3 regions of the Streptomyces sp. NPDC088725 genome follow, and region 2 is predicted to be linked to each of the others. Evidence: riboswitches for the same ligand, from Rfam matches in the RefSeq annotation. Region 2 holds a riboswitch; each other region holds the start of a gene.

Region 1 (9,679 bases), on a different contig from region 2:
TGTCTTTCAGCGCGATCGCAACCACGGCCTGACTCACGTGCGTCTGTGCGGCCATGACCATGATCCGGCCTGCCGCCCTCGAAGACCTCGACACCATCGTCGCCCTCCACACCGCCGCCCGCGCCACGTACTACGCGGGCCACATCGCGGAAGAGGAGTACGCGGGCCCCGACGAGCTCGCGCGTTCGCGGGCGGGCTGGCACCGCGCCGTGGCGCGGGGCGAGGGTGGCGTGCTCTGCGCGGAGGCGGGGGCTGGGGACGGAGTCGTGATCGCGGGCATCGCCGCGTTCCGGGTGATCGAGGGGGACATGCTCCTCAGCCAGTTCCACGTCGACCCGGCCCACTGGAACCGGGGCATCGGCAGCGCGCTGCACACCGCCGTGGTGGCTGCCTGGCGGCAGTCGGGGGTGAGTGAGGCGCGCCTGGGGGTGTACGAACACAACCTCCGCGCCCAGAGGTTCTACGCCAGGCACGGCTGGCGCCCGGACGAGGACGCGGTACGCGCCCCAGGCTCGGCCCACCTCTCCCTCCGGTTGACGGTCTGACGGAACCGGCTGCTGCCGGCGCCGGGTGATCGTGGATTCGCCACGTGTGCCACGAGGGGCGGTGAGCGTCCAGCAGCGCGACCTTCCGGCGTCCTGAACACGGGCACCGTGCACGGACTTGGTACTCATAAGGTGAGGTCCTCCCGCTCTATGGCTCCCAGGTGCCGGGGCGCCGAGGACGCGCCCCGGCCCCCTGAGAAGCCCCGGATCAGGAAGCGGGCAGCTCGGCGCGGACCGTTCGGGCCGCCGCGACCAGGTTCTGCAGCGACGCCCTGGTCTCGGGCCAGCCGCGGGTCTTCAGGCCGCAGTCGGGGTTGACCCACAGCCGCTCGGCGGGAATGGCCTTCAGCCCCTCGCGCAGCAGGGCGGCGGCCTCTTCGGTGTCCGGCACGCGCGGCGAGTGGATGTCGTACACGCCGGGACCGGCCTCGCGGGGGTAGCCGTGTGCGGCGAGTTCGCGGGCGACCTGCATGTGGGAGCGGGCCGCTTCCAGGCTGATGACGTCGGCGTCGAGGTCGTCGATGGCCTGGACGATGTCGCCGAACTCGGCGTAGCACATGTGCGTGTGGATCTGGGTGGCCGGGCGGACACCGGCGGTGGTGAGGCGGAAGGACTCGGTGGCCCAGTCCAGGTACGCGGCGCGGTCGGCCGCGCGCAGGGGCAGGGTCTCGCGCAGGGCCGGTTCGTCGACCTGGATGACCGAAGTCCCCGCGGCCTCAAGGTCGTTCACCTCGTCGCGCAGGGCGAGGGCCACCTGCCTGGCGGTGTCGCCGAGCGGCTGGTCGTCGCGGACGAAGGACCAGGCCAGCATCGTGACGGGCCCGGTGAGCATGCCCTTGACCGGGCGGTCGGTGAGCGACTGCGCGTACGAGATCCAGCGCACCGTCATCGGCGCGGGCCGCGAGATGTCGCCGGCCAGGACCGGCGGGCGGACGTAACGGGTGCCGTACGACTGCACCCAGCCGTGCTGTGTGGCGAGGTAGCCGGTCAGCTGCTCGGCGAAGTACTGGACCATGTCGTTGCGTTCGGGCTCGCCGTGCACCAGCACGTCGATGCCCGTCGTCTCCTGGAAGGAGACGACCTCGCCGATCTCGGCCCTGATCCGCTCTTCGTAGCCGGCCGTGTCGATCCGGCCCGCGCGCAGGTCGGACCGGGCGGTGCGCAGCTCATCGGTCTGCGGGAACGATCCGATGGTGGTCGTCGGCAGCAGCGGCAGCCCGAGGTGGGCGCGCTGGGCGGCGGTGCGCTCGGCGTACGGCTGGGAGCGGCGGCCGTCGGCGTCGGTGACGGCCGCGGTCCTGGCGCGTACGGCGGGGTCGCGGGTGATCGGGGAGTTCTCGCGGGAGGTGAGGTCGGCGCGGTTGGCGGCGATCTCGGCGGCGATGGCGTCGGTGCCCTGGGCGAGACCCTTGGCGAGGGTGACGATCTCGGCCGTCTTCTGCCGGGCGAAGGCGAGCCAGCGCAGGATCCGCGGGTCGATGTCCCGTTCCAGAGCCGTGTCGAACGGGACGTGCAGCAGCGAGCAGGAGGCGGCGACATCGACCCGGTCGGCGAGGCCGAGCAGGGTGTCGAGGGTGGCCAGCGATTTCTCGTAGTCGTTGATCCAGATGTTGCGGCCGCCCACGACCCCCGCGACCAGCCGTTTGCCGGGAAGTCCGCCGATGGCGGCGAGGTCTTCGAGGTTGCCGGAGCCGTCGCTGAAGTCGAGCGCGAGGCCGTCGACCGGGGCCTTCGCCAGGACGGGCAGAGCCTCACCGAGCCGGTCGAAGTAGGAGGCGACGAGCAGTTTCGGACGGTCGGCCGGCCCGCCGAGGTCGCGATAGGCGCGCGCGGCCGCTTCCAGCTCGGCGGGCGCGCGGTCCTGGACCAGGGCGGGCTCGTCGAGCTGCACCCACTCCGCGCCGGCGGCACGCAGATCGGCGAGCACCTCGGCGTAGACGGGCAGGAGCCGGTCCAGCAGGGTGAGCGGTTCGAAGCCCTCCGCCACCCCGGGGGCGGGCTTGGCGAGCAGGAGGTACGTGACGGGGCCGACGAGCACCGGCCGGGCGGCGTGCCCGAGTGCGAGGGCCTGCGTCAGCTCGCCGACCTGCTTGGCGGAGCCGGCGGTGAAGACGGTGTCCGGGCCGAGTTCGGGGACCAGATAGTGGTAGTTGGTGTCGAACCACTTGGTCATCTCCAGCGGCGCGACGTCCTGGGTGCCGCGGGCCATCGCGAAGTACCCTTCCAGGGCGTCCGCCTCGACGGCCGCACGGTGCCGCCGGGGAACGGCGCCGACCATGACGCTGGTGTCCAGGACGTGGTCGTAGTACGAGAAGTCGCCGGTAGGTACCTCGTGGACACCGGCGTCCGCCAGTTCACGCCAGTTGGCCCGGCGCAGTTCTGCCGCGGTCTCCTGGAGCGCTTCGGCGGTGACCCGGCCCTTCCAGTACCCCTCGACGGCCTTCTTCAGTTCCCGGTGCGGACCCTGGCGGGGGTAGCCGTACACGGTGGCCTGTGCTGCCGCGGCTGCGGGCTTCGCTGTCACGGAAATCTCCTTCGCGAGATGACTCCTGAGGATCCCGGGGACGGGACACGGACGCGAAGGGATGACGAACCGGACGGATCTCACGCGCGTGCCGGCGTGCCTTCCGTCTGGTGTGTACGCCGACCCGCCCACGAGGTCACCGGGATATCCGCACGTGATCGGTCACGTGCGGGCAACGGGCAGGTCTTCGGACTCGCGGGCACACCTGCCGGGGCAGACACCTACTGGCCGTCGCTTCCCGGGTCCGCGGTGGACCCAGTGCGTATGACGGCGGTCGTTCCCACTCACCGCTGCGGGGCAGTCCCGGATTCCCACCGGGTTCCCTCTTACGACGCGCCTGCCTGGCGGACAGGAACGAACCAGCTGCACGCGCCAGGCTGAAGGCTGCGACGCTCTGTGCGCGCCACTGTTCACGCTCCGGAACGTGGCAGGGGACACCGGACCCGCCCGACAAGCGCGGTGAGAAGCGAGAAGCGGCCCGTGTCCCGTCCCTCACCGGCCAGGTGGCCGTACGTCAGGCCGGGCAGGGGCAGGCGGGTGCACGGCGTGGTGGCGTCCGGGGAGTCCGGGCCGTACAGCTGCTCGTACTCCTCGTTGGACATGATGACCGTATCCGCATCAGTACGGGGACTGGCGCTGCTGCTCTGGGCGAGGGGTGCGGCCATCAGAACGCAGACGGTCGCCAGTCCGGCGACGAGCCGACGGGTTACGCGCATGTACGGCCTCCAGGTACGTGGGACTCGCCGCACGCTATGACCGGCACGGCACCGCACCGCCGCACCACTCTGGGGCGTGGCCCGCATTCACCCGACCGTGTGAGGCGGCCGAACCGGCCCCCGTACGCGGGACACGTGGTTGACCGGGTGGCCCGCAGGCCGCACGGTTGGGTCATGGACCCTCTGAGAAGCGCCGAGTTCACGCCCGCGACGACCTATCTCAATACCTCCAGCTGCGGGTTGCTGCCCCGTCGCGCCGTGGACGCCGTACGGGCGCTGGCCGAGGAGAACGCGGCGGGAGGCCACGGAATCAGTTCCGAGTCCGTGGACGCGGCGCGTGCCGCCTTCGCCCGGCTCGTGGGCGTTTCCGCCGAGCGGGTCGCCGTGGGCTCGTCGGTTTCGACGCATGTCGGGCTGATCGCGGCCTCGTTGGAGGCCGGATCCGAAGTCGTCATACCCGAGGGCGACTTCAGCTCCGTGGCCGGTCCCTTCTCGGTCCGCGGGGATCTCAAGGTGCGGTACGTACCGCTGGACCGCCTCGCCGAGTCGGTCCGTCCGAGTACCTCGCTGGTGGCGTTCTCCGTGGTCCAGTCCGCGGACGGCCGGATCGCCGACCTGGACGCGGTAAGGGCCGCCGCGGCGGCGCACGGCGCCCGTACGCTGGCGGACGCCAGCCAGGCGGCGGGGTGGCTGCCGCTGGACGCGGGGGCGTACGACTACACCGTCACCGGCGCGTTCAAGTACCTGATGTGTCCGCGCGGTACGTCGTTCCTCACCGTGACGGAAGAGGCGCAGGAATCGGTGGTGCCGCTGTACGCGGCGTGGGCCGCCGCACAGGAGCCGATGAACAGCACGTACGGCCCTGTGGAGCAACTGGCCCGGTCGGCACGGCGGTTCGACGCGGCGCCGTCGTTCCTCTCGTACTGCGGCGCCGAACAGTCCCTGGCGCTCCTCGAAGAGATCGGCATCGACGCGATCCATGCCCATGACACCGCGCTCGCCGCCCGCTTCCGGGCCGGTCTTGCCGGGCTCGGTCATGAGCCGGTGCCGAGCGGGACCGCGATCGTCGCCGTGCGGGGGATGGGGGACCGCGCGGACGATCTGAGCCGCGCGCGGGTGTCCGTCTCCGCACGGGCGGGGTATCTGCGGGCCGCCTTCCACCTCTACAACTCCGCGGCCGACGTCGACCGCGCACTGGACGTGCTCGCCGGCTGAATCACGCCGCTTTCAGGCCGGGTTCAGCCGGAGCGCGGGCCGGCTTCCGGGCGGCGCCCAGCGGAAAGCGCTCACCGGACGGCGACAAAAGGAAAGCGGCAGACGACGGAAGCGGGGCCGGTGTCAGGACCGGCCCCGCTTGCCCGCGTACGCACCCGTCAGGTGTACGTACGGTGGTCAGTGCGTCAGTGCGTCAGTGCGTCAGTGCGTCAGTGCGTCAGCGCACCGGTGTGAAGTCCCGGGCCCCGATGAAGTCCGGGCGCGGCACGGGCGCGGCGAACGGCTGCTCCGCGCTGTTCTCCACGCTGTTGAAGACGATGAAGACGTTGCTGCGCGCGTACGGCGTGATGTTGTCGCCGGAGCCGTGCATGCAGTTGCAGTCGAACCACGTGGCCGAACCGGCCTTGCCCGTGAAGAGCTTGATGCCGTGCGCGTCGGCCATGGTGGTCAGCGCCTCGTCGGACGGCGTGCCCGCGTCCTGCATCTTCAGCGACTGCTTGTAGTTGTCCTTCGGCGTCTCACCGGCGCAGCCCAGGAAGTGCTTGTGCGACCCCGGCATGATCATCAGGCCGCCGTTGGTGTCGTAGTTCTCGGTCAGCGCGATCGAGACGGACACGGCCCGCATGTTCGGCAGGCCGTCCTCGGCGTGCCAGGTCTCGAAGTCCGAGTGCCAGTAGAACCCGGAGGCGCCGAAGCCCGGCTTCACGTTGATCCGCGACTGGTGGACGTAGACGTCCGAGCCGAGGATCTGCCTGGCGCGGCCCACGACCCGCTCGTCGCGCACGAGTTCGGCGAAGATCTCGCTGATGCGGTGGACCTCGAAGACGGACCGTACGCTCTGCGACTTGGGCTCGATGATCGAGCGCTCGTCGGCCCGTACGGCGGGGTCGCTGATCAGGCGGTCCAGCTCGGCGGCGTACCGCGACACCTCGTCGGGGGTGATCAGCTGATCGACGGAGAGGAAGCCGTCACGCTCGAAGCTTTCGAGGCCGCCGCGCTCGATGGGGCCCGGCGCGCCGGCCCCGGACCACAGGACCGGGTCCTGGCGCGGGGTGGTCACTTCGCTGTGGCCACGGGTGGGGTACAGGTCGGTGCGTTCAGGTGCGATGGTCATCAGTGTCAGACCTCCTCGGTCAGTAGCGGGTACACGCCGTGCTCGTCGTGCTCCTCCCGGCCCGTGACAGGTGGGTTGAACACGCAGATGACGCGGAAGTCGGTCTTGGGCCGGACGGTGTGGCGCTCATGTCCGTTGAGCAGGTACATCGTGCCGGGAGTGATCCAGTGGGCCTCACCGGTCTCGTCGTCGGTGAGCTCGGCCTCGCCCTCGACGCAGAGCACGGCCTCGATGTGGTTGGCGTACCACATCGATGTCTCGGTGCCCGCGTACATGATGGTCTCGTGGAGGGAGAAGCCGACCTTCTCCTTGGCGAGCACGATGCGCTTGCTCTCCCAGGTGCCCGACGCGGCCTTGATGTGACGGTCGGTGTTCTCGACGTCCTTGAACGATCGGACAATCACGTCGTTTGTACCTTTCTCTTCTGCGTCTCTTCTGCGAGTCGGTTCTTCTGCGTGCCGGTATGGATCAGGGGGCGCCCCGGGCCGCGGGCACAGGGCCTGCGGCCCGGGGCGCGATGTCGGTGACTCACTCGGTGACTCACCGGCTCACCGCTCAACCGGGGCTGAGCCGGCGAGTCACCGAGCGGATCAGGCGGTTTCGCGGACCGCGCGGGCCAGCGTGCGCAGACCCTCGTCCAGCTCGTCGGGCGTGACGGTGAGCGGCGGAAGCAGCTTCACCACCTCGCTCCAGGGGCCGGAGGTCTCCAGGAGCAGGCCCAGCTCGAAGGCGCGGGCGCAGATGGCGGAGGCACGGGTCTTGTCGCTGAACTCCATGCCCCAGACCAGCCCACGGCCCCGGAACTCAATCCCCTGGCCCGGGTGTTCGGCGACGATCGCGTTCAGCGCCTGCTCCACCTGCTCGCCCCGGGCGATGGTCTGCTTCTCCATCTGACCGTCGGCCCAGTAGGTGTTGAGCGCGGCGGCCGCGGTGACGAAGGCCGGGTTGTTGCCACGGAACGTGCCGTTGTGCTCGCCCGGCTCCCAGATGTCCAGCTCCGGCTTGAACAGGCACAGCGACATAGGAAGTCCGTACCCGCTGATGGACTTCGAAAGCGTCACGATGTCCGGTGTGATGCCCGCCTCCTCGAAGGAGAAGAAGGCGCCGGTGCGGCCGCAGCCCATCTGGATGTCGTCGACGATCAGCAGCATGTCCTGGCGGTGGCAGAGAGCGGCCAGCTCGCGCAGCCACTCGGCACGCGCGACGTTGATGCCGCCCTCGCCCTGGATCGTCTCGACGATGACCGCCGCGGGCTTGTTCAGGCCCGAGCCCTGGTCCTCGAGCAGCCGCTCGAACCAGAGGAAGTCCGGGGTCTGACCGTCCAGGTAGTGGTCGAACGGCATCGGCGTGCCGTGCACCAGCGGGATGCCGGCCCCGGCGCGCTTGAACGCGTTGCCGGTGACGGCGAGCGAGCCGAGCGACATGCCGTGGAAGGCGTTGGTGAACGAGACGATGGCCTCGCGGCCCTTCACCTTGCGGGCCAGCTTGAGCGCGGACTCGACGGCGTTGGTGCCGGTCGGGCCGGGGAACATGACCTTGTACGGCAGGTCACGCGGGCGCAGGATCACATTCTGGAAGGACTCCAGAAAGGCGCGTTTCGCGGTCGTCGCCATGTCGAGGCCGTGGGTGATGCCGTCGCGCTCGATGTAGTCGATCAGCGCACGCTTCAGCACGGGGTTGTTGTGGCCGTAGTTGAGGGAGCCTGCACCGGCGAAGAAGTCGAGGTACGAGTGACCGTCCTCGTCGGTGAGACGGCTGCCCTGCGCGCGGTCGAACACGGCGGGCCAGCTCCGGCAGTAGCTGCGCACCTCGGACTCAAGGGTCTCGAAGACACTGAGGGCGGGCGGGGTGATGGTCACAGGAGTCTCCTGCCAGTGGGTGCGGGAAAGTGGGAGATCGGATCCGGTGGATCCGGAACGTCTGGGGGGCTGCCGGGGGCCTTGCGGCCCGCCGGAGCCGGGAAGCCCGGGAGCCTGCGGGCCCGGAACCCAGGGGCGGTGAAACCCGGAGAGTTCGCGAACGTGAAGCTCGGGAGCCTCGATGGCTCGGGGATGGTCAGGGAGTCTGGGGGGCGAGCGGGCCGATCCGGTACAGCACCTCGGGCTCGTGCCCGCCGTCGCCGGGGAAGAGACTGCCGTCGAAGAGAACCTCACGCTCCAGGGAAGCGCCGTGGCGGGCGGCGAACGCGGTGAACGTGCGGTCGGAGGCGATGTTGTCCGGGGTCACGGTCGTCTCGATCGCCGTGACTCCCAGCTCCCTGGTCACCCGGGCGGTCAGCTCGTCCAGCAGAGTGCCGGCGAGCCCCCGTCCGCGCTGGTCACGGTCGACGGCCACCTGCCAGACGACGAGCGCTTCCGGGCGCTCGGGCCTGATGTAGCCGGTGACGAAGGCGATCGGGTCTCCTCCCTCGTCGCGGGCGACGACGGACGTGGCGGCGAAGTCGCGACACCACAGCAGATAGCTGTACGAGGAGTTCAGGTCGAGTACCTCGGAATCGCGGGCAATACGCCAGATCGCGGCTCCGTCCTCCACTCGTGGGGCGTCTATCCCGAAGGGCCGGGTGAATTCGCCTCGGGCGCCTGCAAGGTCTGCTTGTGCGGCAGTCATGTAGATTAAATTTACCCAGCAAATACAAAAGATGCATCTCCGCCAGGGGTTGGGCAGAACGCAGGACTGTGTTATCGCGCGTGCGTGACACGGGGGTCATTCGCCAGTGATTAGATGCGATCTGTCCGGAAAATAACGGGCATAACGATGGCGCTTGTGGGGTCGGTCACATGTCCGTAACGCTGGTGGGACCCGTGTGAATTACTTCGATCGGCCCTGCGGAAACCCGTGGGTTTGGGGTTGTGAATAGCGGGAACAAGAAAGCGGGAAGCTGCCGCGACTAAAGCAACTTCCCGCTTTCTTCAATTCACGTATCCGCAATTGATGAGATACTACGGCCGCACCGGCGCCGTAAGACGGCTCTCCCGGGACCGAAACCTACGGCCGCAGTTCGCCGATCGCGGCGCCCAGCGCGGCGAGCGAAGCCCGTACGACATCGGGGTTCGCGTCGGCGCCGTAGTGGTTCACCCGGATCATCTCCGCGGCCAGGGCGCCGCCTCCCGCCACCAGCGGCAGCGACGGATCCGCGGCCAGCGCCTTCGCCACCACGGCTGTCGCGTCGACCCGGGCGGGTGTACGGAGCGTGGTGGCCACCGGAGCGGCGGCGGAGGCCTCGCGGACGAAGGGCTGCAGGCTGGCGGCGGCCGCGCCCGCCCGGGTGGCGGCGGCCGCGTCGGCGTGGCGCGCCATCACGGCGTCGAGCCCGTCCGCCTCGATGCGCTCCAGGCACGCCTCCAGCGCCAGCATCTCCAGCTGTGCGGGGGCGTGCGGCAGCGCCTTGCGGCCACCGTCGATCCACCGCTCCTTCCAGTCCAGCAGGGAGAGGTACGAGCGGCGGGGCGCCCGAGGATTGGCGGCAAGCCGCTCCCAGGCGTACGGGCTCACCGATACGGCGGAGACGCCCGCCGGGCCGCCCATCGCCTTCTGCCCGCCGATCACGCACAGGTCCACGCCCCAC
Region 2 (9,679 bases):
ACGTACCTTGCCTCTTCGGGCTGGGACTGGATGCCGGCCGTACGCGACCGGGTGGCCGGCATCTGGAACCACGTACGGCTCCGCTCGACCGGCCACGCGGTCATCGGCGACCCCCGCGTGGACACCGTGCTCCCCGGCCTGCCCGACACCGGCAGCGCCGAAGTGACGATCGTCGTGCCGGTGCGCAACGCCGATTCCACCGCCCGGCGCGTGACCGTCACCGCCTCCTTCGACGGCGTGCGCGTCTCGAAGACCGTCACCGTGGCGGCGGGCGCGACGTCCGACGTCACCTTCGCCCCGGCCGACTACGGCCAACTGCGACTGCGGAAGCCCAAGTTGTGGTGGCCCAACGGCTACGGCGAGCCTCACCTCCACGACCTGACGCTGACCGCCTCCGTCGGCGGCGACGAGAGCGACCGGCGCACCACCCGCTTCGGCGTCCGGCAGTTCGGCTACGAGTACGAGATCAAGCTGCCGTTCGACGGCGGCACCGACGCGTACACGCAGTCGGTCGCTGTGGGCACCCAGCAGGCCCGGTACGTACGGATCCGCTGCCTGACCCGGGCCACGGACTGGGGCTCCTCGCTGTGGACCCTGTCGGTCTTCGACAGCGCGAACCCCGCCACCGACCTGGCCCTGCACCGGGAAGCCACCGCGCAGTCCGTGGACGGGGACGGCAATCCGGCGTCCCACGTGACCGACGGCGACCCCGGCACCCGCTGGTCCTCGGCGTTCGAGGACGACCAGTGGATCCAGGTGGACCTGGGCTCGCCGGTCTCCTTCGACCGCGTCGACCTGGTCTGGGAGCAGGCGTACGCCAAGACGTACGCGGTGCAGGTCTCCACGGACGGCTCCACCTGGACCGACGTGAAGACGGTCGACAACTCGGCGGTCCCGCTGCCGTTCCAGCAGGCCGACGCGAGCCTCCAGAACGTCGACTTCCCTGCCAGGAGCGCCCGTTACGTACGGATCAGCGGCGGGGCACGGGCGACCAGCTGGGGCACCTCGCTGTGGAGCCTGTCGGTCGTCGACAGCGCGGAGCCCGCCACCGACCTGGCCCTGCACCGGAAGGCCACCGCACTCTCCGACGACGGGTCGAACCTGCCCGCCAATGCCACCGACGGCGACCCCGGCACCCGCTGGTCCTCGGCGTACGAGGACAACCAGTGGATCCAGGTGGACCTGGGCTCGCCGGTCTCCTTCGACCGGGTGGTCATCGTCTGGGAGCAGGCGTACCCGAAGACGTACGTGATCCAGGTGTCCGACGACGGCTCCGCCTGGACGGATGTGAAGACGGTCGACAACGCGCCGGATCCGCTGAAGATCAGTGTGAACGGCGTACGGGTCTTCTGCCGGGGCGGCAACTGGGGCTGGGACGAGCTGCTGCGCCGTATGCCGGCCGAGCGGATGGACGCGGCGGTGCGGATGCACCGCGACATGAACTTCACCATGATCCGCAACTGGGTCGGCTCGGTGAACCGCGAGGAGTTCTACGCCAGTTGTGACGAGCACGGCATCCTCGTGTGGAACGACTTCCCCAACGCCTGGGCCATGGACCCGCCGGACCACCAGGCCTTCAACGACCTCGCGCGGGACACCGTACGGCGCTACCGCGTCCACCCCAGTGTCGTCGTGTGGTGCGGCGCCAACGAGGGCAACCCACCGGAGGCGATCGACAGCGGGATGCGGGACGCGGTCCGGGCCGAGGCGCCCGACCTCTTCTACCAGAACAACTCCGCCGGGGGCATCGTCACCGGCGGTGGCCCGTACGGCTGGGTGGAGCCGGACAGTTACTTCTCCCCGGCCACGTACGGCAGCGGCAGCTTCGGCTTCCACACCGAGATCGGGATGCCCGTGGTCTCGACGGCCGAGAGCGTGCGGAACCTGGTCGGCGACGAGCCGGAATGGCCGATCGGCGGCGCCTGGTACTACCACGACTGGAGCACCCGGGGAAACCAGGCCCCGCAGAACTACCGGGCGGCCATCGAGACCCGTCTCGACACGGTGAAGGACTTGGACGACTTCGCGCGCAAGGCGCAGTTCGTGAACTACGAGAACACCCGCGCCATGTTCGAGGCGTGGAACGCGAACCTGTGGAACGACGCAAGCGCCCTGCTGCTCTGGATGTCCCACCCTGCGTGGCACAGCACGGTGTGGCAGACGTATGACTACGACTTCGACGTCAACGGTACCTATTACGGGGCCCGGAAGGCGTGCGAGGCCGTGCACGTCCAGGCGGAACCGGGGAGTTGGCAGGTCATCGCCGTCAACCACACGGCCGCGGCGATGAAGGGAGCGACGGTCACCGCGCGCTGCTACGACCTGGACGGACGGCAGCGCGGCACCGACCGGCGTACGAAGGTGGACGTCGCCTCCTCCACGACGACGAAGGCGTTCGCCGCCGACTGGACGAAGGACCTGCCCGACTTCCATCTGCTGCGGCTGACACTGGAGGACAGCCGGGGGAAGGTCCTGTCGGAGAACACGTACTGGCGCTACCGCTCGGCGGCCGACATGAAGGCGCTCAACAAGGCCAAGCAGGTGAAGGTGTCCGCCGCGCTCGGCAGGACGGCGAAGTCGGGCGCGCGGCGGACCCTGACCGCGACGGTCCACAACCGGGGCGCGGCGGTCGCGGCGATGGTCCGGCTGTCGCTCCTGGACGCCACCAGTGGCGAGCGGGTCCTGCCTACGCTGTACGGCGACAACTACCTGTGGCTGCTGCCCGGCGAGTCGCGGACGGTCACGCTGTCCTGGCCGGCCGACGCCCTGCCGTCGGGGCGGCCGGCGCTGCTGACGGAGGGGTACAACGCGGCGCGGACGGTGACCCGCGCGTAGGCCCTGTGTGAGATGTGGCTCCTTCTTCGGGCGGCCCGGCTCGACGCGCCCGGCGCGGTCATCGCCGCGCCGGGCGAGGCCGGCCGGACGGCCCGGCGGCCCCGATACGGGCGGCACAAGGGCCGTGTGCGGCCTTCCCGGCCGGGGAGGCCCGCTGCGGCACGGCAGTGACGGAGGGGTCCGACAGACCGCTGACAGAAAGGCCCACGCCACTACATCTGGGGGGTGACATATCCGTCGCCCCCCAGATGTATGCTCGTGCTCGCTGTCGACGCAGGGGAATCCGGTGCGAATCCGGAACTGTCCCGCAACGGTGTGATGCGGTGCGCTTTGTCGCGCTCTCCAGTCCGAAAACCTGCCGGCGGTGCGTCCGTTTCGACCGATCCGGGCGCCGAGACGTCCGGGCCCCGAGGCTGGGCCGGTGGACGACGCACGCTGTGCTGCCCATGTCCGGGTGGTACGGCCGCGCCGCGTCCCCGTTCCCCTCCCGACGGCCCAGAGCCGAGCGAGGGAGAGCCCCACATGACCATCGCGCCAGTCGATCCGGCTTCAGTCAGCGCCGAGACCGAGGAGCCCGGAACCGTACTGCTGCGGCTCCTGACGGATCTCACCGCCGACCTGCCCGACACCGACCCGGGAAAGGTCGCCGCCGCCGTGCTGCGCGGCCGTAACGCCCGGTCGGACGAGGCCGAATTGCGCGGGCTCGCCGTCGAGGCCGCCGCGGGGCTCATCTCCGAGGACCCGGCGTACTCCCGGCTCGCCGCCAGGCTGCTGACCCGGACCATCGCCGAGGAAGCCGCCGGGCAGGGCGCGGTGTCGTTCTCCGCATCCGTCGCCACCGGCCACCGCGAGGGCCTGATCGCCGACCGTACGGCCGGCTTCGTCACCCTGCACGCCGCCCGGCTCGACCAGCTGATCGACGAGGCCGCGAACGACCGCTTCGGCTACTTCGGTCTGCGGACGCTCTACAGCCGCTACCTCCTCAGGCACCCGATCACCCGGCTGGTGATCGAGACTCCGCAGCACTTCATGCTGCGCGTCGCCTCCGGGCTCGCCGAGGACGACAGCGTCCGCGCGCTGGACGAAGTCGCCGCGCTGTACGGGCTGATGAGCCGCCTGGACTACCTCCCCTCCTCCCCCACGCTCTTCAACTCCGGTACGCGTCACCCGCAGATGTCGTCCTGCTACCTGCTGGACTCTCCGCTGGACGAGCTGGACTCCATCTACGGCCGCTACCACGAGGTGGCCCGGCTCTCGAAGCACGCGGGCGGCATCGGGCTGTCGTACTCCCGCATCCGCTCCCGCGGTTCGCTGATCCGCGGCACGAACGGACACTCCAACGGCATCGTCCCGTTCCTGCGCACCCTCGACTCGTCGGTCGCGGCGGTCAACCAGGGCGGCCGGCGCAAGGGCGCCGCCTGTGTCTACCTGGAGACCTGGCACGCGGACCTGGAAGAGTTCCTCGAACTGCGGGACAACACCGGCGAGGAGGCCAGGCGTACGCACAACCTGAACCTCGCGCACTGGATCCCGGACGAGTTCATGCGCCGGGTCGAGTCGGACGGCGTCTGGTCGCTGTTCTCGCCCGCCGACGTGCCGGAGCTGGTGGACCTGTGGGGCGACGAGTTCGACGCCGCGTACCGCAAGGCCGAGCAGGACGGTCTGGCCCGGAAGACCATCCAGGCACGGGAGTTGTACGGGCGCATGATGCGTACGCTCGCCCAGACCGGCAACGGCTGGATGACCTTCAAGGACGCCTCGAACCGCACCGCCAACCAGACGGCCGAGCCGGGCCGTACCGTCCACTCGTCGAACCTCTGCACGGAGATCCTTGAGGTGACGGACGACGGCGAGACCGCCGTCTGCAACCTGGGTTCCGTCAACCTCGCTTCGTTCGTGCTGGATTCGGGCGAGATCGACTGGGAGCGGCTGGACGAGACCGTGGGGACGGCCGTCACCTTCCTCGACCGCGTCGTGGACATCAACTTCTACCCGACCGAGCAGGCCGGCCGCTCCAACGCGAAGTGGCGACCGGTGGGCCTGGGCGTGATGGGCCTCCAGGACGTCCTGTTCAAGAAGCGGCTGCCCTTCGACTCGCCGGAGGCCGCCGCGCTCTCCACCAGGATCTCCGAGCGGATCATGCTCGCCGCGTACGAGGCCTCCTGCGGCCTCGCCGAGCGCCACGGCCCGCTTCCGGCCTGGTCGCAGACGCGCGCTGCGCGCGGTGTGCTGCACCCCGACCACTACGACGTGCAGCTCAACTGGCCCGAGCGCTGGGACGCGTTGCGTACCCGCGTCGCCAAGAGCGGCATGCGCAACTCGCTGCTCCTCGCCATCGCGCCGACCGCGACGATCGCCTCCATCGCGGGCGTGTACGAGTGCATCGAACCGCAGGTCTCCAACCTCTTCAAGCGCGAGACGCTGTCCGGCGAGTTCCTTCAGGTGAACTCCTACCTGGTGGCGGAGCTGAAGCGGCTCGGTGTCTGGGACGCCCAGTCGCGTGAGGCGCTGCGCGAGTCCAACGGCTCGGTGGCAGGCTTCAGTTGGATCCCGGCGGAGGTACGCGAGCTGTACCGCACCGCGTGGGAGATCCCGCAGCGCGGCCTGATCGACATGGCAGCGGCCCGTACGCCGTTCCTCGACCAGAGCCAGTCGCTGAACCTGTTCCTGGAGACGCCGACCATCGGGAAGCTCAGCTCGATGTACGCGTACGCCTGGAAGAAGGGCCTCAAGACCACGTACTACCTGCGCTCGCGCCCGGCGACCCGTATCGCCCGCGCGGCCGGCGGCAGGGCCGCCGAGACCGCACCGGCCCCCGTGAGCGCCCCCGTACCCACGCAGGCCGCGTCCGCCGACGCGATCGCCTGCTCCCTGGAAAACCCCGAGTCCTGCGAGGCCTGCCAGTAATGACCGCGACACCCGAGACGACGCCCGACACGACCGGCACGGCCGTCGAGAAGAACCTGCTGGACCCGGGGTTCGAGCTGACCCTGCGCCCCATGCGCTACCCGGACTTCTACGAGCGTTTCCGCGACGCCATCAAGAACACCTGGACGGTCGAGGAGGTCGACCTCCACTCGGACGTGGCCGACCTCGCCAAGCTCAGCCCGGGCGAACAGCACATGATCGGCCGGCTGGTCGCGTTCTTCGCGACGGGCGACTCAATCGTGTCGAACAACCTGGTGCTGACGCTCTACAAGCACATCAACTCCCCCGAGGCGCGGCTGTATCTCTCCCGCCAGCTCTTCGAGGAGGCCGTGCACGTCCAGTTCTATCTGACGCTGCTCGACACGTACCTGCCCGACCCGGCGGACCGCGCGGCGGCCTTCGACGCGGTGGAGAACATCCCGTCCATCCGCGAGAAGGCGCAGTTCTGCTTCCGCTGGATCGACTCCGTCGAGAGCATCGACAGGCTGGAGTCGAAGGCGGACCGCCGCCGCTTCCTGCTGAACCTGATCTGCTTCGCGGCCTGTATCGAGGGGCTGTTCTTCTACGGCGCGTTCGCGTACGTCTACTGGTTCCGCTCGCGCGGCCTGCTGCACGGCCTCGCGACCGGGACCAACTGGGTGTTCCGTGACGAGACGATGCACATGAACTTCGCGTTCGAGGTCGTGGACACCGTACGCAAGGAGGAGCCCGACCTCTTCGACGACGAACTCCAGCAGCAGGTCACGGACATGCTGAAGGAAGCCGTCGAGGCGGAGCTCCAGTTCGGCCGCGACCTGTGCGGCGACGGACTGCCGGGGATGAACACGGAGTCGATGCGTCAGTACCTGGAGTGCGTGGCCGACCAGCGGCTCCAGCGCCTCGGCCTGGAGCCGGTGTACGGCTCGGAGAACCCGTTCTCCTTCATGGAGTTGCAGGGCGTCCAGGAGCTGACGAACTTCTTCGAGCGCCGCCCGTCGGCGTACCAGGTCGCGGTCGAGGGCACGGTCGGCTTCGACGACGACTTCTAGGAAGCGGGAGCGGCTTCGCCCGTTGGTGACGTGACGAGGGCCGCGCGGGCCCGCTTCTTCGAGTGTGATCGAGAAGTGGGCCCGCGCGGCCCTCTCTCGTCCAGCGCGGCCTTCTCTCGTCCTGCCCGCACCGGAGAGAGCACGTTACGCTGGAACGAGAGGACGAAAAGGGCAAACCGGCGAGTGCGCTTCGGTTTCATGGATCCTCCCGCTCCCGCTGGACTGCGGTACGTGTGCGACAGGTACGCGTGCGAGAGGAGATCTTTGCCATGGCCAAAGTACTTTTCATCGTCAGCGGAGCGACCTACTGGGTATTGAAGGACGGTACGAGGTACGCGACCGGCTACTGGGCCGAGGAGTTCGCGAACCCGTACAAGATCCTGACGGACGCCGGCCATGAGGTCGTCGTCGCGACGCCGAAGGGTGTGACGCCGAACGTCGACATGATGAGCCTGCGCCCGGAGATGGTCGGCGGAAACGATCAGGCCCTTGAGCTGGAAGCCATCATCCGTTCCGCGGAGGTGATGCGCCGGCCGCTGGAGTTGTCGGACGTGCGTCTTGAGGACTACGACGCGGTGTACGTGCCGGGCGGCCACGGCCCGATGTCGGACCTGGCGCTCGACGCCGACGTGGGGCGTCTGCTGACACAGCAGCTCACCTCCGGCGAACCGCTGTTCATCGTCTGCCACGGTCCTGCCGCGATGCTGGCCACCAGGATCCACGGCGAGTCGCCGTTCAAGGGCTTCGACATCACCTGCTTCACCAACGAGGAGGAAGAGGGCGTCGGGCTGGCCCCGAGGGCGCCGTGGCTGCTGGAGACCGAGGTGAAGGAGAAGGTCGGGGTCAATTTCAGCCGCGGTCCGACCTGGGGTCCGTACATGGTCGAGGACCGCAACCTGGTCACCGGGCAGAACCCGGCCTCGGCCTCGGTCCTGGGCGACCGGATGCTGCAGACCCTCAAGTGACACCGTTGTCGAGCGATCCGGCCCGGAGCGCTCAGAAGGTCGCGATCATCACGGGCGCGGACGGCGGCATCGGCTCCGCCGTCGTCACCGCCTACCGCGACCTCGGGTACGCGGTCGTCGCGACCAGCCGTTCCATGCCGGATTCCGCGGACCCGCAGGTACTCACCGTCAGCGACGATCTGGTGGACCCCGGCGTGGGCGAGCGCATCGTAGGGGCGGCGATGGAGCGGTTCGGCCGGGTCGACACGCTGGTCAACAGCGCGGGCGTGTACATCGGCAAGCCGTTCACCGAGTGTACGGACCAGGATTTCGACCTGATCGCAGGAGTGAATCTGCGCGGCTTCTTCAACGTCTCGCGCAGCGCCGTCGGTGCGATGCTTTCCCGCGACGGCGGAGGCGGGCACGTGGTGAACATTTCCACCTCCCTGGTCGACCAGCCGAACGCGCGCGTGCCGTGCGCGCTCGCCTCGCTGACCAAAGGCGGTCTGAACGCGGCCACCAGAGAACTGGCCACCGAATACGCGTCGGACGGGATCCGGGTCAACACCGTGTCACTGGGCGTGGTGCGCACGCCGATGAACCCAGAGGTGACGCCCGAACTCGCCGCCCGCCACCCGCTCGGGCGGATGGAAGAGGTCGACGACGTCGTCCAGGCCATTACGTATCTTGAGCAGGCGTCGTTCGTCACCGGTGAGATCCTGCACGTGGACGGCGGCCAGAGCGCCGGCCACTGATCACCCTCCGGCCGCACCAACGGGGTTACGGTCGACCTCCGCCCAGACCGCCTTGGTGTACGCGTCGCGAACGGTCCAGCCCCAGCGGTCGGCGTAGGCGGAGACAAGGAGCAATCCACGCCCGCCGGTTGAGTCCGGTGGAGGCATCGTGACGCAAGCGGGGGCCACCGGAAGCAGGTCAGGCTGGGTATCGATGACCTCGATACGAACGGCGGCGGAGGTGAGCATCAACCGCGTCTCGAAGTCCCGCCCGGGAGTACGGCCATGGATGGCGGCGTTCCCGGCCAGCTCGGCGACGACGGCCACGGCAGCGACAGCGGTGGACGCGGTACGCGGAATGCCCCAGTCGTCCAGCTGCTGAGGGGCGAGGAGCCGAGCGAGGCGAGCGCCGCGACGGCTGGAACTGAGCCTGATCCTGGACGGTGGAAACAGCGGCGCGAGGGTGGTGGCCTGGGCAGCGGTGGGGGAAGTTTCCGACTTCATAGGGTGACTGTCCCGTCACGGAGCTAGCCTGACCAGGACAGACATCCGTACCTTTGTGCGCGGTACGGGTCGGCCACGCGTTTGTACGGGTCACTCCGCGTGACTCCGTCACAGGGACACCTGTTGGCTCGTCAACCGCGTCCGCACGTTGGAGTGTGAGGCATATGACGACCAGCCGCCAGAAGAAACAACGAGCCCAGGACGCCGACCGCCCACCGATCTGGGTCGGTTACGGCAAGCTGACCAAGCTCCATCGTGAGCGCGCCGGACTCACCCAGCAGGAACTGGCGTCGGCTGTGGGGTACTCGTACGAACAGGTCGCCTCGATCGAACAGGGCCGCCGGCCCGCGAAGAGCGCGTTCACGGACGCGGCGGAGGAAGTCCTGAACGCGGGCGGAACACTCGCGGTATTGCAGGACGACGTCGACCTGGCCAAGCTTCCGGCCTTCTTCCAGGACTTCGCACTGATCGAGACGGAAGCGATCAGCAGGTACGACTTCGAACCACTGCTGATCCCGGGCCTGCTCCAGACCGAGGACTACGCGCGGGCGCTGTTCTCGTCCAATTCCCCCTTGATGAGCGAGGAAACGATCGAACAGCACGTCGAGGCCAGGCTCGGCCGACAGAAACTACTGACGAAAACGCCCCTGGTAGAGACAAGCTTCATCATCGGAGAGCACGCCCTGCTGGGCATGGCGGGCAGCGC
Region 3 (9,679 bases), on a different contig from region 2:
CACCTGCTCCAGGCCCGACAGCAGCCGCTCGGCGCGGCGGGCCATGTTCTGGGCGGCGACGGTCTTGGTCGCCTTGGCGCGCATCTTGTCGGCCTGCGAGTTCAGGGTCGCGGCCTTCTTCTCCGCGTTGGCCCGCTCGCGCTTGCGGCGCTTCTCGTCGGATTCCCGCTGCTGCTGGTAGAGCTTCCAGCCCATGTTGTAGACGTCGATCTGCGCGCGGTTGGCGTCCAGGTAGAAGACCTTGTTGACGACCGTCTCGACCAGTTCGACATCGTGGGAGATGACGATGAAGCCGCCGCGGTAGGTCTTGAGGTAGTCGCGCAGCCAGGCGATCGAGTCCGCGTCGAGGTGGTTCGTGGGCTCGTCGAGAAGCAGGGTGTCGGCGTCGGAGAAGAGGATGCGGGCCAGCTCGATCCGGCGGCGCTGACCACCGGAGAGAGTGTGGAGGGGCTGGCCGAGCACCCGGTCGGGCAGACCGAGCGCGGCGGCGATGGTGGCGGCCTCCGCCTCGGCGGCGTATCCGCCCTTGGTGAGGAATTCCGTCTCCAGGCGCTCGTACTTGCGCATCGCCTTCTCGCGGGTGGCGCCCTGGCCGTTCGACATCCGCTCCTCGTTCTCCCGCATCTTCCTGAGCACGGAGTCGAGGTCGCGGGCGGACAGGATGCGGTCGCGTGCGAGGACGTCGAGGTCGCCGGTGCGGGGGTCCTGCGGCAGATAACCGACCTCACCCGAGTGGGTGATCGTGCCGGCGGCGGGGATGCCTTCACCCGCGAGGCACTTGGTGAGCGTGGTCTTGCCGGCTCCGTTACGGCCGACGAGACCGATGCGGTCGCCCTTGGCGATACGGAACGAGGCGGACTCGATGAGGACACGGGCGCCGGCGCGCAGCTCGACGCCGGATGCGGTGATCACGGAAAGACTCCAGGGCGGTATGGACGGCGGAAGGGCAGGCGGAGGAGTTCTTCGACGCCGGCTAATGCACAAGGAGAAATGCCATGCGGGTGAGTCTACCGGGGCCCCGCTCCTGCCTTTCGCCGGGCGCGGCCCGGCCGGGGGCGCTCCCGGGGCCGCACGGCGGGCGGCCGGTGCCCGGCGTTGCGCGAGGCGGTTACCGGTGGCCGGTGCGCGACCGGCCCGACGGAGACGGACGTCACATCGGAAACCGTCGCGAGCACCGGGCGGGCGTCGACGTGGCGCCGGAGCCCTGCCCCCTGCGGCCCCCGGCGGTCCGGCCGGGACGCGGCGCGCGGTCCCGGTAAGGGGCCGGGGGCAAGGGGCAGGGCCTGGCGTCAGGATGCTCCGGTGTGCACCTGGAACGCGGCCCGGCGCACGGCCTTGGCGACGGCCGGGTCCGGGTGGGCGGCCGCGAGGGCCACCAGGACCTGGACGGTACGCGGGTGACCGACGGCTCTGACCTCCCGGAGCAGGGTGGGCACATTGCCCTGCACCGCGGAGTCCAGGTGACGTACCAGCAGGTCGCTCTCGCCGTGGTCGGCGACGGCGGCTGCGGTGTCCATCCAGAGCCAGGTCGACTCCTCGCGGGTCAGCACCTCATGCGCGTCCTCGGGGTCCGCGCCCTCGTACTCCGCGAGCCAGAGCAGCGCGTAGGGGCGCAGTGAGCCGTCCTCGGCCACCGCCCGTACGGACGACTCGGCGGGCGCTCCGACGACGCGCAGCGCCTCGAAGGCGAGCCCGCGCAGCAGCGCGTCCTCGCCGCGTGCGACGGACAGCAGTTCACTGATGGCGCTGCCGACGGTACGGGGGGCGAGCCAGGCGCGGTATTCGGCGCGGGCCGGTCCCGGGGTGAGCCGGGCGCAGCCGCGCAGCATCTGCTCGGCGGACTGCTCGATGTTGCCGGCAGGGCTCTGCGCGGCGACGCAGATCTGCTCCAGCTTGACCCACACCGCCCAGTTGCCGAGCGGGGTGAGGGTGGCCTGTCCCTCGCCCAGGGTCAGCGCGCCGACGGCGGCCAGGCCCTCCAGGGCCCAGTCGAGGAGCGGCGGAAGCGGGACGACGGGTGCGGCGGGCTTCGGCTCCGCCGCCTCGGTGCCGGTCGCGTCGGGGTCGAGCGGGACCTCGCAGCGCTCCTCGTGGAGTTCGGCGACGCGCTGCTGCAAGAGGTCGAGCAGGGCCGGCGCGGTCACCGGTCCGGCCGAGAGCTGGAGGAGGACGAGCACCTGGGGCACGGCCTCGACGACCTCGGCGACGGCGGCCGGTTCGACGTCCTCGGGGGCGGGGTGCACGAGCGACCAGGCGTCGAAGAGCGCGACCCAGCCGCGCAGGACCGCGCTGTCGTCGCGGTCCCAGGCCTGGAGCCGCCAGCCGGGTCGCACGGCGCCGTCGTGGAGCTCGACCAGACCGGCCAGCCTGGCCCGGTCCCAGCTGGCGTGGACCTGGTCGTGGGCGAGGTTCAGGGCGGCCGCGGCGCGCTCCTGGGCCTGGCCGGTGAGCGGACCGGCTCCGGGGTCGCGGTCGACGGCCGCCCAGCGGGCGATCCGTACGGCGTCGGCGAGTACCGCCCTCGCCTGACGGGCCAGCTCCGCCGGGGGCGGAGTCCCTTCGGGCGGCCGGGGAGCCGGCCTGGTGCGCGCGGCCACGGCGCCGCGCGCCGCGGTCAATGGCCGCGAGCGGACCAGTCGGAGTCTGGAGTTGCGCGCCAATTGCTCATCAGGCTTTCGGGACGTCACGGGGGCAGTCTCCCCGTTGACCGGCCGAAAGCCCAAACGGAACCCGTTTTTTTGGTATGGGAGCGGCGGCGGACACCTGCACCGCGGGGCCGCGCGCGGGGTGTTGCGGGGACCGGCAGCAGGGAAAAGCGCTGTCCAGGCCGCTACATCAGGGGGGTGAGGAAACGGCGCAGCTCTTCCTCGTAGCGGGCGGGTCCGGCATTCCACATCGCGGCGTGCGGGGCGAGCGGAACGGTGTGCAGCGTGACCAGTTCCGGCCGGAGCGCGGCGAGTTCGCGGGACGGGCCCCACGGCGCGATCCGGTCGTCGGGCCCGTGCGCGATCAGGGTCGGGACACGGAGGTCGCGCGGGTTCGCGGCCCGGAGCAGCCGGTGGCCGCCCAGTCCCGTTCTGCCCTGGGCCGCCCTGACGGCGAGCGGCAGCAGGGCGGCGGGGGTGCGGCGGGCGGTGGCGAGGGCGCGCAGGGTGGTTTCCCAGTCGAGTACGGGCGAGTCGAGGACGATTCCGCAGATCCGTTCGCGCAGGGTGGAGTCCGCGGCGGCGTGCAGCGCCATGGAGGCGCCGGTGGACCAGCCGTACAGGACGACGCGTTCGGCGCCGTGGCGTACGGCGTAGCCGATCGCGGCGTCCAGGTCGCGCCATTCGGCGTCCCCGAGGTGGCTGATGCCGTCCCGGGGCCTGGGGGCGCCCTGGTCGCCCCGGTAGGCGAGGTCGAGTACGGGCAGTCCGTAGCCGGCCAGGAACCTCATGACGTTCATGGGGTGCTCGCGGGTCGTGCCGAGCCCGTGCGCGGTGAGGACCCAGGTCCGCCGCGAGCCGGGGAGGAACCAGGCGGGCAGGGCGCCCTGTTCGCCCGGGATCTCGACGTCGCGGTGGTCGAGGCCGAGGGCGGTGAACGGGTCGCCGCTGTGGACCTGCGGGGTGAGCCGTACGCGGGTGCCGGGGGCGAGGGTGCCGTGGCTGACGCGTTCCAGCCTGCGTACGACGGTGTGCGCGGTGCGCGCCTCTCCTTCCAGCACGCCTCCGACGACGGCGTGCACACCGTGGCCCGTCAGCCCGTACGTGCCGGGGCGCAGGGACGCGAGCGTGCGGGTGAGGGTGACGCGGCCCGCCGCCGTCGCGTGCACGGTGAGCCGTGGGTCGCCCGGCAGGGCCTGGCCCGGCGCCGGCCTGAGCGCGGCGTCGCTGGCGTACCGGCCGGCCGCGACAGCTGCCGCACCGAGACCGATCATCGTGGTGACGGCTGCTGCCGTCGCGTTAGCCGGGCGCACTGTCCCAGTGTCAGCACGCCGTACGGGGAGGGCCAGTGGGGATGGCCAGTCGGATGACGCGGACGGCTCAGGGTCGCTGCCCGTAGCCGGTGAGCTTGCGGGCCACCTCGTCCACCTGCGCCGTCGAGAGCAGCGTCGGTTCGCGGCCGGGTACGGAGCTGGCGGTGAGCCAGAGGCGGCACATCCATTCCAGTTGCGCCGTGCGGTCGCAGGCCTGGTCCAGGCTGTTTCCGTAGGTGACCGTGCCGTGGTTGCGGAGGAGGCATCCTGTGCGGTCGCACAGGGCTTCCCACATGTTCGCGGCGAGTTCCGGCGTGCCGTACGTCGCGTACTCGGCCACCCTGACCGGTCCGCCGAACATCGCCGACATGTAGTGGATCAGGGGGAGTTCGGGCACGAGCGTGGAGACGGCGGTGGCGTGGACCGCATGCGTGTGGACCACGGCTGCCGCGTCTGTGCGGCGATAGATTTCCAGATGCAACGGCAGTTCGCTGGTGGGGACGAGGTCGCCGAGCACCTGGCGTCCATTCAGGTCGACCGCGACCGGCTCCTCCTCGGCGAGCCGGTCGTACGGCACTCCGCTCGGCGTGACGAGAACGAGGTCGCCGGAGCGCACCGACACATTGCCCGACGTGCCGACGACCAGGCCGTCGGCCGCCGTTCTGCATGCGGTGGCCACCAGCTCCCGCCAGGCCCGTTCGATCGCTTCTTGCCGCCCCGGATCAGTCATGCCGCGCATCCTGCCAGGTGGACGGCGTGCCGTGCCGGGACTGCCCTTGATCCGCGGGCGGACACCCCAGCAACAGCCCCCCCACGCGATCCACTGCGGCGACCCACGCTGTTCATCTTGCGTTCACCGGCCCTTCTTACGGTCGAACAGGCCCCCGACATCGAGCGATTGACTGGGTAAATGGAACACCTCACGCTGCTGCTCGCGATCGTGATCGTCACAGCTCTCGCGTTTGACTTCACCAATGGTTTCCACGACACCGCCAACGCCATGGCAACGACCATCTCCACCGGCGCTCTCCGTCCCAAGATCGCGGTGGCCATGTCCGCGGTCCTCAATCTCGTCGGGGCGTTCCTGTCCGTGGAGGTGGCCAAGACCATCTCCGGCGGGCTCATCAACGAAGAGGGCATCCGCACAGAAGTGATCTTCGCGGCGCTGGTCGGCGCGATCCTGTGGAATCTCGGCACCTGGCTGCTCGGTCTGCCGTCAAGTTCGTCCCACGCGCTCTTCGGCGGCCTCATCGGCGCCACCCTGATGTCGGTCGGCTCCTCGGGTGTCAACGGTGAGGTGGTCGTCACGAAGGTGCTGATCCCCGCGGTCGCCGCGCCCGTCGTCGCCGGTGTCGCGGCGTACTTCGCCACGCGCCTGACGTACCGGATCGGCAGCCGTACGGACGAGAAGGCCACCGCGAAGGGCTTCCGGGCCGGGCAGATCGCCTCCGCCGCTCTCGTCTCGCTCGCCCACGGCACCAACGACGCGCAGAAGACCATGGGGGTCATCACCCTCGCCCTGGTCACCGGCGGGGTCCTCGCGCCGGGAGCCAACCCTCCGCTGTGGGTCATCGTCACGGCGGGCACGGCGATCGCGCTCGGCACGTACCTCGGCGGCTGGCGCATCATCCGCACCATGGGTTCCGGTCTCACCGAGCTGAGGCCGCAGCAGGGCTTCGCGGCGCAGACCGGCGCGGCGACCGTCATCCTGGCCTCCTCGCACCTGGGTTTCTCGCTCTCCACCACACAGGCCTGCTCCGGCTCCGTGATGGGCGCGGGCCTGGGCCGCAAGGGCGGGGTGGTGCACTGGTCGACCGCGGGCCGCATGGGCGTCGCCTGGTGCCTGACCCTGCCCGCCGCCGGTCTGGTCGGTGCCGGGGCCGAGTTCCTGACCGAGCAGGGCACCTGGGGGGTCACGGCCGCCGCGGTGCTGCTCGTCGCCGCCTCGGGCGCGATCTGGCTCGTCTCGCGCCGCCGTCCTGTCGATGCCTCCGACGTCGTCGACGAGAGCGTCGTCAGGACCTTCGGTCTCGACGGCTCCGCCGAGACCCCACTCACCGTCAGCCGGTCGCTCTCGGCCACCATCCCCGCCCTCGCCGGTGAGCCGGCCCGCCCCACGGCCTAAGGACGCAACAGCATGAACATCGACTGGGCAGCGCTCGCCTCCGTCTTCGGCGTCAGCCTCGTGGCCACCGTCGGTCTCGTGGGCCTGTTCACCCTCGGGGTCGTGGGCCTTTCCAAGCAAGGGTCCACGGCCGCGACGACCGGCGCGTACGCCTGCTTCGCGGCGTGCGCGGCGGCGGTGGCCTACGGGATCTGGCTCATCGTCGCCTGATCCCCTCACCGGAGGGCCGGCGGTCACCCGACCGCCGGCCCTCCGGTCGTTCGTCACCGCACCGGCCCGCCGCCCGTCCTGTCCGTGATGTGGGTCTTCGCACACTGCCCCGTCCCAGGTCAGGGGCGGGTTGACGGGCGTTCTCGCAGCGTGGTGCACTGCCGGGGCCATTTACGACGGTATGAAGAGGAAGCCGGTGCGATTCCGGCGCGGTCCCGCCACTGTCACTGGACGCGTCAGCTCCAGGAGCCAGGAACTCTCGCCGCCGCATCACGTCGAGCCGGGGCGCGGACCCTGAGTGAGGACATGTCGCCATGCCTGGCTGCGGTTCTGCCGCCGAGCGGGTCTTCGCGTACGGCGCCGCCGCGGGCCTTCTCGGCGATCTGCTGTTCGGTGATCCGCGCCGCGGGCATCCCGTCGCCGCCTTCGGGCGGGCCGCAGGGGCCGTCGAAGGGGTCCTGAGGCGCGATCACCGCGGGTGGGGCGCGCTGCACACGGCGGTCTGCGCCGGAGGCGCCGCCGGGCTCGCGGCGCTCGCCGCCAGCGCCGTACGGCACCGCCCCGCCGCTTCCTTTGCCCTGACCGCCACCGCCACGTGGGCCGTCGTCGGGGGGACATCGCTGGGGCGCGAGGCGCGGACCATCGGCGCGGCGCTCGAAACCGGGGACATCGACGCGGCCCGCGAGCGGCTGCCGCATCTGTGCGGGCGCGATCCGCAGGCGCTGGACGGGCAGCAGATCGCGCGCGCCGTCGTGGAGTCCGTCGCAGAGAACACGTCCGACGCCGTGGTGGGCGCGCTGGTGTGGGGCGCCGTCGCCGGGGTGCCGGGGCTGGCCGGATTCCGGGCGGTGAACACGCTGGACGCGATGGTGGGTCACAAGTCGCCCGTGTACCGCCGTTTCGGCTGGGCCTCCGCACGGCTCGACGACGTCGCCGGCTGGCCGGGCGCCCGGCTGACCGCCGCGCTCGCCGCGGTGGCGGGCGGCGATCCGCGCGGGGCGCTGCGGGCGGTACGGCGCGACGCGCACCGGCACCCGAGCCCCAACGCGGGCCCGGTGGAGGCGTCGTTCGCGGGCGCGCTGGGCGTACGGCTCGGCGGGACACTCGCGTACGGCGGACGGACCGAGCACCGGCCGGTGCTGAACGCCGGAGGGCGGCCCGTCGAGGTCGCGGACATCGAACGTGCGGTGCGGTTGTCGCAGCGGGTGACGGCGCTCGCACTGGCGGCCTGCGTCGGCGGGCGCTTCGCGTACGGCGCGGCGCGCCGGGCCTCGGGGCGACGGGCCGCGGGAATCCGGGTTTCAGGGAATCGGGCTTCGGGGAGAGGACGCCGATGAGCGCGGGCGGACTGGGCGGTGGGCTGCTGATCGCGGGGACCACCTCGGACGCGGGCAAGAGCGTCGTCACGGCGGGCATCTGCCGCTGGCTGGTACGCCGGGGCATCAGAGTCGCGCCCTTCAAGGGACAGAACATGTCGCTCAACTCGTTCGTGACGCGCGAGGGCGCGGAGATCGGACGAGCCCAGGCGATGCAGGCGCAGGCCGCCCGGGTGGAGCCGACCGCGCTGATGAACCCCGTCCTGCTCAAGCCCGGCAGCGACCGCAGCAGCCAGGTGGTGCTGATGGGACGCCCGGTGGGCGAGCTGAGCGCGAAGGGCTATCACGGAGGCCGCCAGGAAGCGCTGCTCGGACCCGTACTGGAGTGCCTGGAGACGCTGCGCGGCACGTACGACGCCGTGATCTGCGAGGGGGCGGGCAGCCCGGCCGAGATCAATCTGCGCCGCACCGACATCGTCAACATGGGCATCGCGCGGGCCGCGCGGCTGCCGGTGGTCGTGGTCGGGGACATCGACCGGGGCGGTGTCTTCGCGTCGTTCTTCGGTACGACGGCACTGCTGAGCCCCGAGGACCAGGCGCTGATCGCCGGATATCTCGTCAACAAGTTCCGCGGTGACGTGTCACTGCTGGAACCGGGCCTGGAGATGCTGCGCGGGCTGACCGGGCGCGGGACCTTCGGCGTACTGCCGTTCCGCCACGGCCTCGGGATCGACGAGGAGGACGGGCTGCGCGTCTCGCTGCGCGGCGCGGTGCGCGAGTCCGCGGTCTCGGCCCCCTTCGGGGAGGACGTCCTGCGGGTCGCGGTCTGCGCCGTGCCGCTCATGTCCAACTTCACGGACGTCGACGCGCTGGCGGCCGAACCGGGCGTGGTCGTGCGGTTCGTGGACCGGGCGGAGGAACTGGCGGACGCGGACCTCGTCGTCGTGCCCGGCACGCGCGGCACGGTCAGGGCGCTGGCGTGGCTGCGGGAGCGCGGGCTCGCGGACGCGCTCGCGCGGCGGGCGGCCGAGGGCCGGCCGGTGCTGGGCATCTGCGGCGGCTACCAGGTCCTCGGCGAGCACATCGACGACGAGGTCGAGTCGCGCGCGGGCGCGGTGGCCGCGCTCGGACTGCTGCCCGTACGCGTGCGGTTCGCGCGCGAGAAGACGCTGAGCAGACCGGTGGGGGTCGCGCTGGGCGAGCCGGTGGAGGGGTACGAGATCCACCACGGGGTCGCGGACGTACGGGGAGGCGCCCCCTTCGTCACCGACGAGCGGGGGCAGGCGCTGGACGGCTGCCGGGTGGACGCCGTGTGGGGTACGCACTGGCACGGCGCGCTGGAGAGCGACGGATTCCGGCGGCGCTTCCTGGCGGAGGTGGCGCGGGCCGCGGGGCGGCGTTTCGTGCCCGCCCCGGACACGAGTTTCGGCGCGCTCCGGGAGGAACAGCTCGATCTGCTCGGCGATCTGATCGAGGAGCACGCGGACACGGACGCGCTATGGCGGCTGATCGAGGAAGGGGCTCCGGGAGAGCTGCCGTTCATTCCGCCGGGGGCACCGTGACCGGCGGAGGGACCCCGCTACGGCCTTGTGAGGGCGCGGCCCCGGTCACGGCACGTCGCCTCAAACCACTCGAAGGAGCGTTTCGTATATGAGCACCCCCTTTCCGTTCACCGCCGTGGTGGGAATGGACGATCTGCGACTGGCCCTGCTGCTCAACGCGGTCAGTCCCGCCGTGGGCGGCGTTCTCGTACGGGGCGAGAAGGGGACCGCCAAGAGCACGGCCGTACGGGCGCTCTCGGCGTTGCTGCCCGAGGTGGACGTCGTCGCCGGGTGCCGGTTCAGCTGCCACCCCGGCGCGCCCGATCCGCAGTGCCCGGACGGCCCGCACGCGCCCGGGCCGGGCACGTCCAGGCCCGCGCGGATGGTCGAGCTGCCCGTCGGCGCCTCCGAGGACCGGCTCGTCGGGGCGCTGGACATCGAACGGGCGCTGTCGGAGGGCGTGAAGTCCTTCGAGCCCGGACTGCTCGCGGACGCGCACCGCGGGGTGCTGTACGTCGACGAGGTCAAC

The links. A riboswitch is a leader RNA that binds a small molecule or an ion and turns the genes downstream of it on or off. The one in region 2 is predicted to bind cobalamin.
Region 1: it holds a riboswitch for cobalamin, as region 2 does, so the genes downstream of both, metE (5-methyltetrahydropteroyltriglutamate--homocysteine S-methyltransferase) here and ACIP6N_RS27730 (ribonucleoside-diphosphate reductase subunit alpha) in region 2, are expected to answer to the same signal.
Region 3: it holds a riboswitch for cobalamin, as region 2 does, so the genes downstream of both, ACIP6N_RS04165 (cobalamin biosynthesis protein) here and ACIP6N_RS27730 (ribonucleoside-diphosphate reductase subunit alpha) in region 2, are expected to answer to the same signal.

What each region holds. Positions count from the first base shown of each region.
Region 1 is NZ_JBIVLO010000002.1:70,846-80,524, reverse strand. It holds gene ACIP6N_RS04260 (GNAT family N-acetyltransferase) at 54-545, shown strand; gene metE (5-methyltetrahydropteroyltriglutamate--homocysteine S-methyltransferase) at 754-3,069, opposite strand; cobalamin riboswitch at 3,230-3,429, opposite strand; gene ACIP6N_RS04250 (hypothetical protein) at 3,480-3,785, opposite strand; gene ACIP6N_RS04245 (aminotransferase class V-fold PLP-dependent enzyme) at 3,960-5,000, shown strand; gene thpD (ectoine hydroxylase) at 5,218-6,114, opposite strand; gene ACIP6N_RS04235 (ectoine synthase) at 6,120-6,518, opposite strand; gene ectB (diaminobutyrate--2-oxoglutarate transaminase) at 6,705-7,973, opposite strand; gene ectA (diaminobutyrate acetyltransferase) at 8,170-8,721, opposite strand; gene ACIP6N_RS04220 (pyridoxal-phosphate-dependent aminotransferase family protein) at 9,100-9,679, opposite strand, start outside.
Region 2 is NZ_JBIVLO010000014.1:65,645-75,323, forward strand. It holds gene ACIP6N_RS27725 (discoidin domain-containing protein) at 1-2,835, shown strand, start outside; cobalamin riboswitch at 3,075-3,213, shown strand; gene ACIP6N_RS27730 (ribonucleoside-diphosphate reductase subunit alpha) at 3,358-5,742, shown strand; gene ACIP6N_RS27735 (ribonucleotide-diphosphate reductase subunit beta) at 5,742-6,791, shown strand; gene ACIP6N_RS27740 (type 1 glutamine amidotransferase domain-containing protein) at 7,061-7,756, shown strand; gene ACIP6N_RS27745 (SDR family NAD(P)-dependent oxidoreductase) at 7,753-8,490, shown strand; gene ACIP6N_RS27750 (ATP-binding protein) at 8,491-8,973, opposite strand; gene ACIP6N_RS27755 (helix-turn-helix transcriptional regulator) at 9,138-9,679, shown strand, end outside.
Region 3 is NZ_JBIVLO010000002.1:50,614-60,292, forward strand. It holds gene ACIP6N_RS04135 (ABC-F family ATP-binding cassette domain-containing protein) at 1-912, opposite strand, end outside; gene ACIP6N_RS04140 (hypothetical protein) at 1,290-2,687, opposite strand; gene ACIP6N_RS04145 (alpha/beta hydrolase) at 2,831-3,958, opposite strand; gene ACIP6N_RS04150 (class II aldolase/adducin family protein) at 4,026-4,688, opposite strand; gene ACIP6N_RS04155 (anion permease) at 4,869-6,083, shown strand; gene ACIP6N_RS04160 (hypothetical protein) at 6,096-6,293, shown strand; cobalamin riboswitch at 6,439-6,575, shown strand; gene ACIP6N_RS04165 (cobalamin biosynthesis protein) at 6,608-7,630, shown strand; gene ACIP6N_RS04170 (cobyric acid synthase) at 7,642-9,171, shown strand; gene ACIP6N_RS04175 (putative cobaltochelatase) at 9,260-9,679, shown strand, end outside.